DNA from 3 places in the Bradyrhizobium sp. Pa8 genome. Region 2 is predicted to be linked to each of the others. Evidence: predicted binding sites of a transcription regulator. Region 2 holds the regulator's gene; each other region holds the start of a gene.
What was found. The regulator PhoB, encoded in region 2, activates phosphate uptake and scavenging genes when phosphate is short. The targets are predictions, from matches to a motif close to TGTCATNNANCTGTCAT.
Positions count from the first base shown of each region.

Region 1: ACKWRH_RS19220 (RNA degradosome polyphosphate kinase) is a predicted target of PhoB. The motif match lies at 2,430-2,446, and genes of this name have one in related genera.
Region 3: phnF (phosphonate metabolism transcriptional regulator PhnF) is a predicted target of PhoB. The motif match lies at 2,047-2,063, and genes of this name have one in related genera.

Region 1 is NZ_CP176767.1:4,272,410-4,277,550, reverse strand. Features, by position in the region: gene purM (phosphoribosylformylglycinamidine cyclo-ligase) at 1-888, opposite strand, end outside; gene ACKWRH_RS19230 (CDP-alcohol phosphatidyltransferase family protein) at 1,043-1,585, shown strand; gene ACKWRH_RS19225 (chromosomal replication initiator DnaA) at 1,698-2,375, shown strand; gene ACKWRH_RS19220 (RNA degradosome polyphosphate kinase) at 2,520-4,712, shown strand; gene ppx (exopolyphosphatase) at 4,728-5,141, shown strand, end outside.
Region 2 is NZ_CP176767.1:9,242,289-9,247,429, forward strand. Features, by position in the region: gene ACKWRH_RS43910 (aspartate aminotransferase family protein) at 1-875, opposite strand, end outside; gene ACKWRH_RS43915 (GcrA family cell cycle regulator) at 1,332-1,844, shown strand; gene phoB (phosphate regulon transcriptional regulator PhoB) at 2,082-2,789, opposite strand; gene phoU (phosphate signaling complex protein PhoU) at 2,804-3,520, opposite strand; gene pstB (phosphate ABC transporter ATP-binding protein PstB) at 3,532-4,353, opposite strand; gene pstA (phosphate ABC transporter permease PstA) at 4,350-5,141, opposite strand, start outside.
Region 3 is NZ_CP176767.1:9,068,962-9,074,102, forward strand. Features, by position in the region: gene ACKWRH_RS43100 (carbon-phosphorus lyase complex subunit PhnI) at 1-895, opposite strand, end outside; gene phnH (phosphonate C-P lyase system protein PhnH) at 900-1,508, opposite strand; gene phnG (phosphonate C-P lyase system protein PhnG) at 1,513-1,977, opposite strand; gene phnF (phosphonate metabolism transcriptional regulator PhnF) at 2,098-2,829, shown strand; gene phnE (phosphonate ABC transporter, permease protein PhnE) at 2,995-3,843, opposite strand; gene phnE (phosphonate ABC transporter, permease protein PhnE) at 3,840-4,724, opposite strand; gene phnD (phosphonate ABC transporter substrate-binding protein) at 4,799-5,141, opposite strand, start outside.

The sequences.
Region 1 (5,141 bases), 4.6 Mb from region 2:
CTCGGCGATACCGGCTTGGGCAGCCAGCCATTTGAACACCGGCAGCACCGGCAGGCGCGCCAGATCGATGCCGACGCCAAGATGGCTCGGCAGCACGCGCGGAATGTTGTCGGTGAAACCGCCGCCGGTGATGTGGGCGAGCCCCTTCACCGCGCCGGTCTCGCGGATCGCACGCAGGCAGGATTTGACGTAAAGCCGCGTCGGCGTCAGCAGAGCGCCGCCAAGGGTCATCACGGGAGAGAAAGGCGCCGGCGCCTCGAAGCTGAGGCCGGACTGCTCGACGATCTTGCGCACCAGCGAGAAGCCGTTGGAGTGCACGCCAGACGAGGCAAGGCCGATCACGGCATCGCCCGCGGCGATGTCCTTCCGCGGCAACAAGGTACCACGCTCGGCGGCGCCGACGGCAAAGCCGCCGAGGTCGTAGTCGCCGTCCTTGTAGAGGCCGGGCATCTCGGCTGTCTCGCCTCCGATCAGGGCGCAGCCGGATTCGCGGCAGCCTTCGGCGACACCGGCGACGATCGAGGCGGTCGCCTCCGGGTCGAGCTTGCCGCAGGCGAAATAGTCGAGGAAGAACAACGGCTCGGCGCCCTGCACCACGAGGTCGTTGACACTCATGGCGACGAGGTCGATGCCGATCCCGCCATGCAGGCCGGTCTCGATCGCGATCTTGACCTTGGTGCCGACGCCGTCGGTCGCGGCGACCAGGACGGGGTCCTTGAAACCGGCCGCCTTGAGGTCGAACAGGCCGCCGAAGCCGCCGATCTCGGCGTCGGCGCCGGGCCGCGCGGTGGCGCGCACCATCGGCTTGATCAGATCGACCAGGCGGTTGCCCGCGTCGATATCGACGCCTGAATCGGCGTAAGTGAGGCCGTTTTTGCGGTCGGTCATGCCCGATTTCCAGTGGGTTTGCGGCTGGTTACGTCGAATTCCGGGGACGCGCAATGGCAAGCGTGGCGCCCCGCCCTATACTATGTAGATATCAACCGGTTCAGCCTTCAAACGGGCCGGATTCGAGGTCAGGCCGGGTGCCAGGAAGCGCCGCGTGAGTATTCCGAATATCATTACCCTGGGCCGCATTTTGCTGGTCCCGATCATCGTCTGGGCCATCGTGTCGAGCCAAATGGAGGTTGCGTTCGCCGTCTTCCTCATTGCCGGCGTCAGCGACGCGGTCGACGGCTTCCTCGCCAAGCGCTTCAACATGACGAGCGAGCTCGGTGCCCTGCTCGATCCGCTCGCGGACAAGGCGTTGCTGGTCTCGATCTATCTGGCGCTGGGCATCTGGGGCGACATCCCGCGCTGGATCGTGATCCTGGTGGTGTCGCGCGACATCATGATCGTCGCCGCCGTAATCGTGTCCTGGCTGTTCGACAAGCCGGTCGAGATGAAGCCGTCGAAGGTGTCGAAGCTCAACACCGCCGCCCAGGTGGCCTATGCTGCGCTGGTGCTGGCCTCCCTCGCCTTCGGCTTCAAGCCGTCGCCCTATGATATGATCCTGATGGGCCTCGTCACGGTCTTCACGCTCTCTTCCGTGTCGCTCTATCTCGTCGAGTGGCTGCGGCACATGAGCACGATCGAGGCCAAGTAGCACGATCGAGGCCAAATGAGCCGGGATGCGGCCCCGCAAAAGGCCAACTCCCGCTCGATGAAATCGAATCTCTTCAAACGAAGCCGGCGTGCCGGCACGGAGCACAGCAAGCGTGGCAGGCCGCGTTCATCCCCGACAATTGGCATTCTCGCTTCCGCACGCGGAGAGCCTCAGCCGGGATAATTTCCTCGAGGGCCCCGCCAACGAAGCCGGTCTTGCCCTCATCGATGCCTGGCCGGAATGGCCGAACCGGATCATGTGGCTGGCCGGCCCGGAAGGAAGCGGCAAGAGCCATCTCGCCGCGATCTGGGCCGAGGCTTCCGGCGCCCGCTCGACTACAGCGAATGGGCTGACCGCCGAAAACGTCCCGGGCGCGCTCGCCACCGGCGCGCTGGTGGTCGAGGATCTCAAGGCAAAAGCGTTCGACGAGCGGGCACTGTTCCACCTGATGAACCTCGCCCGCGAGGATGGGGCCTACCTGCTCTTCACCGGCCGCGGGGTACCGGCATCGATCGAGATCGAGCTGCGCGACCTGCGCTCGCGGCTGCGCGCGGTGCCTGTCATCTCGCTGCTGCAGCCCGACGACCAGCTCTTCCGCGGCCTGATCGTCAAGTTCTGCGCCGACCGCCAGCTCACCGTGGATGAGAGCGTGGTCAGCTATCTCGCCACCCGCCTGGAGCGGTCCTCGGCGGCCGCACGGGAGGCCGTGGAGCTGCTCGACAGCGAGGCCCTGCGCCTCGGTCGCCCCGTCACGCGGGCGCTGGCCGCCGAGCTGCTTCGGGACGCCTGACCCCTCCACGCTGGCTCCAAGGCGGCTTGACGCGGCGCAGCGGCGGAACATCAATGTCATCGAAACGTCATCGGACTAACACATGCTCCCGCCGGTTTTGCGCATAAGTCGCAAATTGGGGCGAACTGGATGGATCGACTTCTGATGGACTCTGCGCAAGCTGTTGAAATTAAAGAAAAAGCCCCGGAGACCGAGGGCCTGCCGGCGATTGCCTCAAGCCCCGAGCGCTTCATCAATCGCGAGCTTTCCTGGCTGCATTTCAACCGCCGCGTCCTCGAGGAAGCGGTCAATCCCAGCCACCCCATGCTGGAGCGGGTGCGATTCCTGTCGATTTCAGCGAATAACCTCGACGAGTTCTTCATGGTTCGCGTCGCCGGCATCAAGGCCCAGGTGCGCGAAGGCATTGCCGAGCGCGCTCCCGATGGCCTGACGCCGTCCGAGCAGCTCGCGCTGATCAACCGCACCGTCTCACAGCTCGCCTCCGACCAGCAGGCGATCTGGCGCGACCTGCGCAGCACGCTGGCCGAAGTCGGCATCGCACTGGTCGACGGCAAGGACGTCACCAAGGCGGAACGGACCTGGATCGAGGACTACTTCCTCAACAACGTGTTCCCGCTGCTGACCCCGCTCGCGATCGATCCCGCCCACCCCTTCCCGTTCATTCCGAGCCTCGGCTTCACCATCGCGCTCCAGCTCACGCGCGCCGCCGATGGCAAGCAGATGAACGCTCTGATCCGCATGCCCGGCAAGATCGACCGCTTCATCCGGTTGCCGGCCGAGGGCAAGGTCGTCCGGCTGATCTCGCTCGAGCAGGCGACCGGGCTGTTCATCAACCGCCTGTTCCCCGGCTACAATCTTCACGGCCAGGGCGCCTTCCGCATCATCCGCGACTCCGAGCTCGAAATCGAGGAAGAGGCCGAAGACCTCGTCCGCCTGTTCGAGACTGCACTGAAGCGCCGCCGCCGCGGGTCGGTGATCCGGCTCGAGATCGACGCCAAGATGCCGGAGGAGCTGCGCAGCTTCGTGCAGCACGCGCTGTCGGCCGCCGACGACGAGGTGTTCCTGGTCGACGGCGTGCTCGCCATGAACGAGCTCTCGCAGCTCACCCGCCTCGACCGGCCCGATCTCGAATTCACCCCTTATGTACCGCGCCATCCCGAGCGCGTGCGCGAGCATGGCGGCGACATCTTTGCCGCGATCCGGCAGAAGGACCTCGTCGTTCATCATCCTTACGAATCGTTCGACGTGGTCGTGCAGTTCCTGCAGCAGGCCGCCCGCGATCCCGATGTCGTCGCGATCAAGCAGACGCTCTACCGCACCTCCAACAACTCTCCGATCGTGCGAACGCTGGCGGAAGCCGCCGAAGCCGGCAAGTCCGTCACCGCGCTGATCGAATTGAAGGCGCGCTTCGACGAGGAGGCCAACATCCGCTGGGCGCGCGACCTCGAACGCGCCGGCGTGCAGGTCGTCTACGGCTTCCTCGAACTGAAGACGCACGCGAAGCTCTCGATGGTGGTGCGCCGCGAGGGCGGCGGCCTCACCACTTACGTCCACACCGGCACCGGCAACTATCACCCCGTCACTGCACGCATCTACACCGACCTCTCCTACTTCACCTCGGATCCGACCATCGGCCGCGACGCCGCGCGCGTGTTCAACTTCATCACCGGTTACGCCGCGCCGAGCGATCTGGAAAAGATGGCGGTGTCGCCGCTGACGTTGCGCAAGCGCATCATCGAGCACATCCAGGGCGAGACCGCGCATGCGCGGCATGGCCGACCCGGCGCGGTCTGGATGAAGATGAATGCGCTGGTCGACCCCGACATCATCGACGCGCTCTATGAGGCCTCGCAAGCCGGCGTCCAAGTCGAGCTCGTGGTGCGCGGCATCTGCTGCCTCAGGCCCGGAATTCCAGGCCTGTCGGAGAACATCCGCGTCAAGTCGATCATCGGGCGCTTCCTGGAACACGGCCGAATCTACTGCTTCGGCATGGGCCAGGGCCTGCCGAGCGCGAAAGCGGCTGTGTATATCTCCTCGGCCGACATGATGCCGCGCAACCTCGACCGCCGCGTCGAGGTGCTGTGTCCGCTGCAAAATCCCACGGTGCATCAGCAGGTTCTCGAACAGATCATGGTCGCGAATCTGAAGGACAATGAGCAGAGCTGGCAATTGTTGCCCGACGGGTCCTCGACGCGTATGAAGACCGCGAAGGGCGAGGAGCCTTTCAACGTCCACAACTACTTCATGACAAATCCGAGTCTATCTGGCCGTGGAAAGTCGCTCAAGGAATCCTCGCCGCGCCGTCTCACGCGCCGTAATGAACGTCATCAGTCTTGATCCGGGATCGAGGACGTGAAGCGGCCGCGTAAGCGCGGCTCGAGCGTCGCGGTCATCGATATCGGTTCCAACTCGGTCCGTCTCGTCGTCTACGAGGGACTGACGCGGAGCCTCATTCCGATCTTCAACGAGAAGACGCTGTGCGGCCTCGGGCGCGAGGTGCAGAGCACGGGCCTGCTTGCGCCCGATGCCGTCGACAAGGCACTGACCTCGCTGAAACGGTTCCGGGCCCTGTGCCGCGTCATGCAGGTCGGTCGCGTGTTTGCGATTGCGACCGCGGCCTGCCGCGACGCCTCCAACGGCCCCGACTTCATCGCGAAAGCCGAGCGCATCTGCGCCGTGAAGATCGAGATCCTGTCGGGCCCGCGCGAGGCGCGGCTGTCGGCGCTCGGCGTGATCTCCGGCATCCATCATCCCGACGGCATTGTC
Region 2 (5,141 bases):
TCGAGCACGGCGTTGGCAGCCGAGATCGCGAGCGGATTGCCGCCGAAGGTCGAGCCGTGCGAGCCGGGCCCCATGCCGGCAGCCGCGTCCGCGGTCGCCAGCACCGCGCCGATCGGGAAACCGCCACCGAGCGCTTTGGCCAGCGACATCACGTCAGGCGTGACGCCGGTGCGGCGATGCGCGAACAGATCGCCGGTGCGGCCCATGCCGGTCTGCACCTCGTCGAACGCGAGCAGCAGGCCCTTCTCGTCGCAGAGCTGGCGCAACGCCCTCAGGAAGGCGGGCGTTGCTGAACGCACGCCGCCCTCGCCCTGGATCGGCTCGATCAGGATGCCGGCGGTCTGCGGACCGATCGCCTTCTTGACGGCTTCGATGTCGCCATGCGGGACCTGGTCGAAACCGTCCATCGGCGGGCCGAACCCCTCGAGATATTTTGCCGATCCGGTCGCGGCGAGCGTTGCCAGCGTGCGGCCGTGGAAGGCGCCTTCGAAGGTGATGATGCGGTAACGTTCCGGATGACCCTTCGAGAAGTGATGATGGCGGACCAGCTTGATCACACCTTCCAGCGCTTCAGCGCCGGAATTGCAGAAGAACACGAAGTCCGCGAAGCTTTCGTTGCACAGACGCGCGGCAAGCTTCTCGCCGTCCGGGCTCTGGAACAGGTTCGACATGTGCCAGAGTTTGGTGGCCTGCTCCTGCAACGCCTTGACCAACGCAGGATGAGCATGGCCGAGCGCATTCACCGCCACGCCCGAGGTGAAATCGAGATAGCGATCGCCGTTGGTCGCAATCAGCCAGCAGCCTTCGCCGCGCTCGAAACCGAGGTCGGACCTGGCGAAAACGGGGAGCAAATGCGGCGCTGCGCTGTTAGTCATGACGATCACTTGAATGTTGCGGACGGCGTGAGCGTGCATTGCGCAACGCACCATTGACCGGCCCGGAAAACGAAACGTGCCGCCTTTTAAGGGCGGCACGCCCGACTATCTTATGCCTGGTGAAACCGGTGTCAATGCCGCCCGGAAAGCCTCGCGAAACGCAGAATCCGTAGTCTTGCGGTGGCGATTTTGCGTGTTTCCGCCACGGAACATGTGGAAGCGAGTCGGCGGACTCTTGCGCGTGAGTCACGCCATATTGTAGCGTTTGGCTTGTCAGATACGACATCTCGTGCAGCAGTTCTGATCCTCTAAGTCCTCATGTACCGGCGTAAGCGTTCGGGCGCATCTGGTGCGCCCGGCGAGCCTTAAGGGATTCTGGCGGCACGGGTTTTTCGAAGCTTAGGCATTCGCCGTGCGGCCGCCAGGATGGCAGGCGCCGGCGAAGGAAAGGGTGCAATGACCGTTTTGACCTGGTCGGATGATCGCGTCGAGCAGCTGAAAAAGCTCTGGGAGGCCGGACTTTCGGCCAGCCAGATCGCCGCTGAACTCGGCAATGTGACCCGCAATGCCGTGATCGGCAAAGTGCACCGGCTCGGCCTGTCGGGCCGCGCCAAGAGCCCTTCATCGGCAGCGCCCCGGCCGCGCAAGGCGCGCCCCGCCCAGCACATGATGCGGGTGACCCGGCCGATCGCACGCGGCAACACCGCGCTGGCGCAGGCCTTCGAAGTCGAGGTCGAGGCCGAACCGGTCACCTACGACAACGTCGTGCCGATGAGCCAGCGGCTGTCGCTGCTGGAGCTGAACGAGGCCACCTGCCACTGGCCGGTCGGCGATCCCTCGAGCCCGGATTTCTTCTTCTGCGGCGGCAAGGCGCTCTCAGGCCTGCCCTACTGCGCCCAGCACTCGCGCGTGGCGTATCAGCCCGCGGCCGATCGCCGGCGCGCGCCGGCGAAGCCGGGTCCGCGCTGAGTTATCGGAATTCACTGATTGCCAAGACGGCGCCGTCACGCGATGACGGCTCCAATGACTCGGTGTCATCCCCGCGAACGCGGGGATCCATAACCACAGGGCGCAGTTGTTGCGCGAGATGGTCACTTCGAGTCTTCGCCAAACCACGTCCTGTGGTTATGGGTCCCGGGCTCGCGCTGCGCGCGCCCCGGGACGACGGCTGAGCCGCAGCTCGCTAAAACCAACACCCGCTAAAGCTTACGCCTGCTCCGCCTTCGCAAAGCGATCGTCCAGTGCGTAGCCCGCGCCGCGGACGGTGCGGATCGGGTCCTGCTCGCGGCCGAGATTGAGCAGCTTGCGCAGGCGGCCGATATGGACGTCGACGGTGCGCTCGTCGATGTAGATGTCACGACCCCAGACGCTGTCGAGCAGCTGCTCGCGCGAGAATACGCGGCCGGGATGCTCCAGGAAGAACTCCAGCAGGCGATATTCGGTCGGACCGAGATCGATCGGCCGGCCCGAGCGCGCCACGCGGCGCTTGTCGCGGTCGAGCTCGATGTCGCCATAGGCGAGCACGGTGGCGAGCCGCTCCGGGCTGGCGCGCCTGAGCAGGCCCTTCACGCGTGCCAGCAGCTCCGGCACCGAGAACGGCTTGACGATGTAGTCGTCGGCGCCGGTCGCAAGACCCCGCACCCGCTCGCTCTCCTCGCCGCGCGCGGTGAGCATGATAATCGGGAGCTGCTTGGTCTCGGGCCGGGTGCGCAGCCGCCGGCACAGCTCGATGCCGGAAAGGCCCGGCAGCATCCAGTCGAGCACGATCAAATCAGGGATGTGCTCCTTGAGGCGGGTGTCGGCATCGTCGCCGCGCATCACCGTCTCGACGTCATAGCCGTCGCCTTCGAGGTTGTAGCGGAGAAGCTCGGTGAGAGCTTCCTCGTCCTCAACCACCATAATGCGTGCGCCCATGGTGTCGTCGCTCCTTAAGTGTTCGGGACCGTCGTGGCGAAGGTCGTCATGTCGCCCTTCGGCCGCTTGTCGGTGATCGCGTGGCCCTCGATCATGTAGAACACGGTCTCGGCAATGTTGGTGGCGTGGTCACCGATGCGCTCGATGTTCTTGGCGCAGAACATCAGGTGGATGCAGAACGAGATGTTGCGTGGATCCTCCATCATGTAGGTGAGAAGCTCGCGGAACAGCGAGGTGCAGATGGCATCGACTTCCTCGTCGCCCTTCCACACCGCCATCGCCGCCGGCAGATCGTGCGCGGCATAGGCGTCCAGCACCGACTTGACCTGCTGCTGCACGAGGTCGGTCATGTGCTCCAGGCCGCGGAACAGCTTGAGCGGATGGAAATCGGTCTCCAGCGCCGCGACGCGTTTGCCCATATTCTTGGCGAGGTCGCCGATCCGCTCGAGATCGGTCGCGACGCGCATGGCGCCGACGATCTCGCGCAGATCGACCGCCATCGGCTGGCGGCGCGCGATGGTGAGCACGGCGCGCTCCTCGATCTTCTTCTGAAGCGCATCGAGCTCGGCGTCGATGGTCACGACGCGCTGGCCGAGCGCGACGTCGCGGCGGATCAGCGCGTCGACGGAGTCGACGATCATGCGCTCGGCGATGCCGCCCATCTCGGCGACCAGGCGCGTGAGCTCCTGGAGGTCGGTGTCGAAGGCCTTTGCGGTATGTTCAGAACCCATGTTCCGTCTCCTCAGCCGAACCGGCCGGTGATGTAATCCTGCGTGCGCCGGTCGGTCGGCGACGTGAAGATCTTGCTGGTGTCGTCGAACTCGATCAGCTCGCCGAGATACATGAAGGCGGTCTTGTCGGAGACGCGCGCCGCCTGCTGCATGTTGTGGGTGACGATCGCGATCGTGTAGTTCTCGGACAGCTCCTGGATCAGCTCCTCGACCTTGGCGGTCGAGATCGGGTCGAGCGCCGAGCAGGGCTCGTCGAACAAGATCACCTCGGGCCGCACCGCGACCGTGCGGGCGATGCAGAGGCGTTGCTGCTGGCCGCCGGAGAGCGACAGGCCGGAGGCGTTGAGCTTGTCCTTGACCTCGTTCCACAGCGCGCCGCCGCGCAGCGCCTTCTCGACGCGGTCGTCCATCTCGGACTTCGAGATCTTCTCGTAGAGACGGATGCCGAAGGCAATGTTCTCGTAGATCGTCATCGGGAACGGCGTCGGCTTCTGGAACACCATGCCGACGCGGGCGCGCAGCAGATTGAGGTCCAGCTTGGGGTCGAGGATGTTGGTCTGGTCGAGCATGAGCTGACCCGTGACGCGCTGGCCCGGATAGAGGTCGTACATCCGGTTGAAGATGCGCAGCAGGGTGGACTTGCCGCAGCCCGACGGGCCGATGAACGCCGTGACGCGGTTGGTGCCGAGCGCCAGATTGATGTTCTTCAGCGCGTGGTGCTCGCCATAGTAGAAGTTGAGGTTGCGAACCGTCACCTTGGCGGGCGCCTCGGGCAGCGGCTGCGAGCCGTGCTGAACGGCGGGCGTACTGACGGAAACAGACATTTCGCTCATTTTGCAGTCCTCTCGGCGCTAAGAATGCGCGCGCCAATGTTCAGGGCAAGCACGGTCAAAGTGATCAGCAAGGCGCCGCTCCAAGCGAGCTGCTTCCAGTAGGCGTAGGGGCTCTGCACGAAGTTGTTGATGGTAACCGGCAGGTTCGCCATCGTCTTGTTCAGGCCGAGGCTGAAGAACTGGTTCGACAGCGCGGTGAAAAGCAGCGGCGCGGTCTCGCCGGCGACGCGGGCGGTGGCCAGCATCACGCCGGTGATGAGGCCGGAGCGCGCGGCGCGATAAGCGATGCGCTTGATCACCAGCGAGCGCGGCAGGCCGAGCGCGGACGCCGCCTCGCGCAGCGCGTTCGGCACCAGCAGCAGCATGTCCTCGGTCGTACGCAGCACCACCGGAATGACGATGACGGCGAGCGCAAGACTGCCGGCGATCGCCGAGAAACCGCGCATCGGCACCACTACCGCGCCGTAGATGAACAGGCCGATGATGATCGAGGGCGCCGAAAGCAGGATGTCGTTGATGAAACGGATCACCGAGGTCAGCTTGTCGTTGCGGCCGTACTCGGCGAGATAGGTGCCGGCGAACAAGCCGAGCGGCGCGCCGATGCCGACACCGAGCACCGTCATGATCAGCGAGCCGACGATCGCGTTGCGCAGGCCGCCTTCAGTCGAACCCGGAGGCGGAGTGTCCGCGACGAAGATCTCCAGGTTCAAACCCGCAAGGCCGTTGTAGAGCAGCGTGACTAGGATCAGCGCGAGCCAGGTGACGCCAAAGGCGGCGGCGCCGAAGCA
Region 3 (5,141 bases), 170 kb from region 2:
GGGCACGCAGCGCGCGGTCGACCAGCGCCATCGACATGGTCTTGCGCTCGCTCTGGCCGAAGGCGAGGCCATAGCCGCGGGTGAAGCACGGCGCTTCCGTCGCCGAACCCTTGAACTGGTTGACCATCTGGCACTCGGTGAGCTCGATCGAGCCGAGCGGCACGGCGAAGCCGACGTCTTCCGCGAAAAATTCGACCTCGACCTCGCCGAAGCGGATCTCGCCGACGAAGGGATGGTTGCGGCCATAGCCGCGCTGGGTGGAATAACCCATGGCCAGCAGAAAGCCTTCGTCGCCGCGCGCGAGGTTTTGCAGGCGCAGATCGCGATCGGCCGGGAAGTTCAGCGGTTCGCGCGTGAGATCACCGACGTTGGCGCCCTCTTCGGCCCGCGGCGAGGATTCGATCAGCCCGTCGCGGCCCAGAATGTCGGTCACACGCGGCGTGGGCGCCGTCGAAGCTTCGGCCGTCGCCGGCACTTCAGGCACAAAGCCCTGGCCAAGCGAGGGATCGAGCAGACGATGCGTGTAGTCGAAGGTCGGCCCGAGGATCTGGCCGCCGGGAATGTCCTTGAAGGTCGCCGACACCCGCCGCTGCACGCGCATCGCGCCGGTGTCGACCGGCTCGCTGGCACCGAAGCGCGGCAGGGTGGCGCGGAAGGCGCGGACCAGGAAGATCGCCTCGATCAGATCCCCGCGCGCCTGCTTGATGGCGAGCGCCGCGAGCTCGCGGTCGTAGAGCGACCCTTCGCTCATGACGCGGTCCACGGCGAGGCCAAGCTGCTCCGAGATCTGATCCAGCGTGACTTCGGAAATGCTCTGGTCGCCACGCCGCGCATTGGCGAGCAGGCGATGGGCGTTCTCGATGGCGCGCTCGCCGCCTTTGACTGCGACATACATGCGACTAGCTTCCCTTGTTCACGACACGCGTGGTGCGCGGGATCGCAACCACGGCATCATCGGCGACCAGCACCAGATCGATGCCGCGCGGAAACAGCGCCTCGTTGAACCGCAGCCGTTCGAACAGGTCGAAAGGCCTGATCGAGGCCTGAAGCGTCGCGACGCCGTCGATGCCGGGGCCACGCAGTTCGAAGCTGCGCCCCGAATCCAGGCTCTCGACCTGAAGGATCACCGTGGTCGAACGATCCGGATACTCATTCGTGCCCAGTGCGAAGCGCTCGAGCGACGGCAGCGCCGCGCCGTCGCTGATCAGCGCGAAACTCGCGATCGAGGAGTCCTGCACCACCGGCGCGCCGGTGTGGAACTTGAGCCACTTCACCACGTCCGACCTCTCCGCCATCCGCGCATCGAGCCAGAGCGGCGTGTCGTGATCGAACAGCGTCAGCGCGATCGCGGCAGTGCCGCGCATCGTTGGTCCGGGCGCTCCCGCCATCGGCACGATGCGCTGGACCGAGCCCGGCCGCGCCATCGCGTCCATGACGGAACGAAAGGTCGATTGCGCCGACAAGACCTTGTCGACGAAACCCGGCGGCAGTTCCGCAATCGTGGTCATGGCCTCACCCCTCACCGCGCACCATGGTGTAGAAATCAACCTTCGTCGCGGCGGTCTCGGCCGCCGCCTGCTTGCGCTGGATCATAAGCTGCTCGCGCAACGGCGCGATAACGTCACGCTCCACCGCCTCACCGAAATCACTGGACTGCGCCAGCGCGTCGCACAGCGCGATCAGCCGCGCCTTTTCGCCATCGCGCCCCAGCGTGTAGCCGAAGCCGACCTCGCCGCTCGCGAGCCGGACCGCCGCACGCGACACCGTGGCTTCACCGAGATTGAATGGCGCGCCGTCGCCGCCGACCCGGCCGCGCAGCATGACGAGACCGTTTTCCGGCGCGCGCAGCTCCTGATGAGCCGGCAGGGCGAGAGCGCGGAGGCGAGCGGCGATCTCGCCCGCCTCCGCGTGCGCCAGCACGGCCATCGCGGCCTTGCGCTGGACTTGCTGCTTGTTGTGCTGGGTCACCAAATCCACCGAACTTTTCTGCAGAACTTGCCGAATCCAAGTTGTCTATGATAATAGACAACTTGATACGGAAGCGCCATGACTGTTTCGTGACAAACGTGTGATTTCTGAAGTAGGCTTCTCGGCGACATGAGCATGCAGGACACAGCCTCTTCGGGCGTCGCGCTGTGGCGCCTCGTTGCCGACGGCATCGAGCGCGGCATCGCCGACGGCCGCTTTGCAGCCGGCGACAAGCTGCCGGGCGAGATGGAGATCGCCGAAACCTATCGCGTGAACCGCCACACCGTGCGGCGCGCGCTGGCCGCGCTTGCCGAGCGCGGCCTCGTGCGCGCCGAACGCGGCAGCGGAACCTATGTCGAGGCGCAGCGCCTCGCTTATCCCTTGCGCTCGCGCACCCGCTTCTCCGAGATCGTCGGCGCCGACGGCCGCGAACCGCATGGCCGGCTGATCGAAGCGTCCGAAGACGTCGCGACCCGCGAACTCGCGCGCGAACTGGGATTGAAGGCCGGCGCACCGCTGGTGCGGATCGAGGCGATCCGCCTCGCCGACCGCACGCCGATCTGCGTCTCCACCACCTGGCTGTCAGCGGAATTGTTTCCGGGCGCGGGCGAGGTGTTCGCTGCGACGCGCTCGATGACGAAGCTGCTCGAGCATTACGGCGTCCGCGACTACAGCCGGGGCGCGACCCGGATCACCGCCGGCATCGTGGACGCGACCGATGCCGCGCGGCTCGATCTGCCGCTGGGACGGCCGATCCTGGTGGTCGACGCGACCGACCACGATCTCGCCGGCAAGCCGCTGGTGACCAAGCACTCGCGCTTTGCGGCGGAGCGGGTGGAGTTTCTGGTGGAGAACGGGTGAGGCTGCACTTCTTCACCCTCTCCCCTTGCGGGAGAGGGTGGCTCGCCGCGTAGCGGCGAGAGGGGTGAGGGGTATGTCTCCGCAAATACCGATCTGAGTTTGAGGAGGCAGCCCCCTCATCCGGCGCTTCGCGCCACCTTCTCCCACAAGCGGAGAAGGAAGAAATCACGCCACCGCCCGCTTTCCGATGATGGCAAACCGCAGCTTGCTCGATATGAAATCAATCGCGGCGACCGCGACCAAAATCATCAGGATCAGGAACGACACCCTCTGCCATTCCAGCACGCGGATCTGCTCGGCGAGCTGGAGGCCGATGCCGCCGGCGCCGACGATGCCGATGATGGTGGCCGAGCGCGTGTTGGATTCGATGAAATAGAGCACTTGGCCGGCGATCACGGGCAGCACCTGCGGCAGCAGGCCGAAGCGGATCTCGTGCAAAGCGCTGCCGCCGGAGGCGCGGACGCCTTCGACCTGCTTCTGGTCGGCACCCTCGATCGCCTCCGAAAACAGTTTTCCGAACGCGCCGAAATCCGACACGGCGATGGCGAGCACGCCGGCGAACGGGCCGAGCCCGACCACGTTGATCCACACCAGCGCCCAGATCAGCGTGTCGACGCCGCGGATCGAATCCAGGAAACGTCGCACGGGGAAGCGCAGGATCTTTGACGGCACCACGTTGCGCGCGGCCAGCAGGCTGACCGGAAGCGCGAACAGCGCGGCGAGCGTCGTGCCGAGCAGCGCGATCGACAGCGTCTCACCCAGCGCCTTCAGATAGACCGGCAGCGAAGAGCCGGGATCGGGCGGGATCATCATCAGGCTGATCCAGCCGAGCTGGCTCAGCCCTGTGAAGAACCGCGACGGCGAGAAGTCGAGATCGACGAGGCCATAGACCAGGATCGCGAACGCCGCGACGATCATTGCCGGCATGGCGAGCCGCGCCGAGGCGGGCCGGTCGAACACATCGGGGTAGCGCGCGCGAAGCTCTCGCGTGTCGACCTGCTGCGGCCCCGTCACGTCCGTGCCTCCCTGCCGAACAGACGGCCGCGCAGCCAGCCCGTGGTGATGTCGATGATGAAGACCGTGATGATGATGGTGAGCAGGATGGCGCTGACGTCGGAGTAATAGAACTTGCGGATGGCGACGACGAGCTCCTGGCCGATGCCGCCGGCGCCGACGAAGCCCATCACCGAGGCCTCGCGGACATTGATCTCGAAACGCAGCAGCGCATAGCTGGCGTAGCCCGCGGTCACCTGCGGCACCACGGCGAAGCGCATGCAGGAGAGCCAGCTCGCGCCGGTCGAGCGGATGCCTTCGACCGGCTTCATGTCGGCATTCTCGACGATCTCGGAGAACAGTTTGCCGAGCGCGCCGGTGGAGTGGATCGCGATCGCGAGCACGCCGGCCATCGGCCCGAGGCCGAACGCGATCACGAAGATCAGTGCGAAGACGATGCCCGGCACGGTGCGGGCGAATTCGAGCAGGCGACGCACCACAAAGCGCAGCCAGGGCGACGGCGAGGTGTTCTCGGCCGCGAAGAAATTCAAGGCGAAGGCGAAGGTCGCGCCGATCAGCGTGCCGACATAGGAGATCAGCAGCGTCTCGCCCAGCATCTTCAGCCATTTGCGCCAGCCCCACAGCCACTCGCCGGCGTCGGTCCAGACCCGCTGGCCGCTGTCGAGCGTGAGGATGCGGTCGAAATAACTGATGAAATTGCCGAAATGGGCGAAGAAGGTGCGCAGGTTCACTTCCGCGCCGATCGCGGCAAGAAACAGCGCAGCGGCAAAGGTCACCAGCCCCAACAGGAGTCGAAGACGCTTGCGCGCGACCGCCTGGCGATAGGCCGCGTTGAGCACGGCGAGCTGCTGCTCGGGGAGGATCGAAACCGCGACGGTCATCGGATGAGGAGTGGCCGATCAAAAGAGAAAGAGCCGGGTCCATCGACCCGGCTCCAGTGCTATCGTCCCGAAACTCAGGACGCCTTCTTCTTACGCAGTGCGTCGACGAACTTGATCAGCTCGATCGTGCCGTCCCAGTCCTTGGTGGTGGCGTGATTAAAGCCCTTTTTCTGGCCGTCCTGGAGGCGATCGAACGCCGCCTTGTCCTTTGCCGGCGCGTCGAAGAAGGCCTTGGCGATGGCCGCCTTGGCGTCGTCCGGCAGATCGGAGTTATAGGCGTAGGGACCGTTGATGATCGGTGCCGACTTGTGGATGATGCGGAAATCGTCCTTCTTCATCGCCGAGCCGTCGGCATTCTTCAGCATGCCCTTGGTCAGCATCTGCGCCAGCGTCGAATCGTCGTCGGTGGTCCACTGG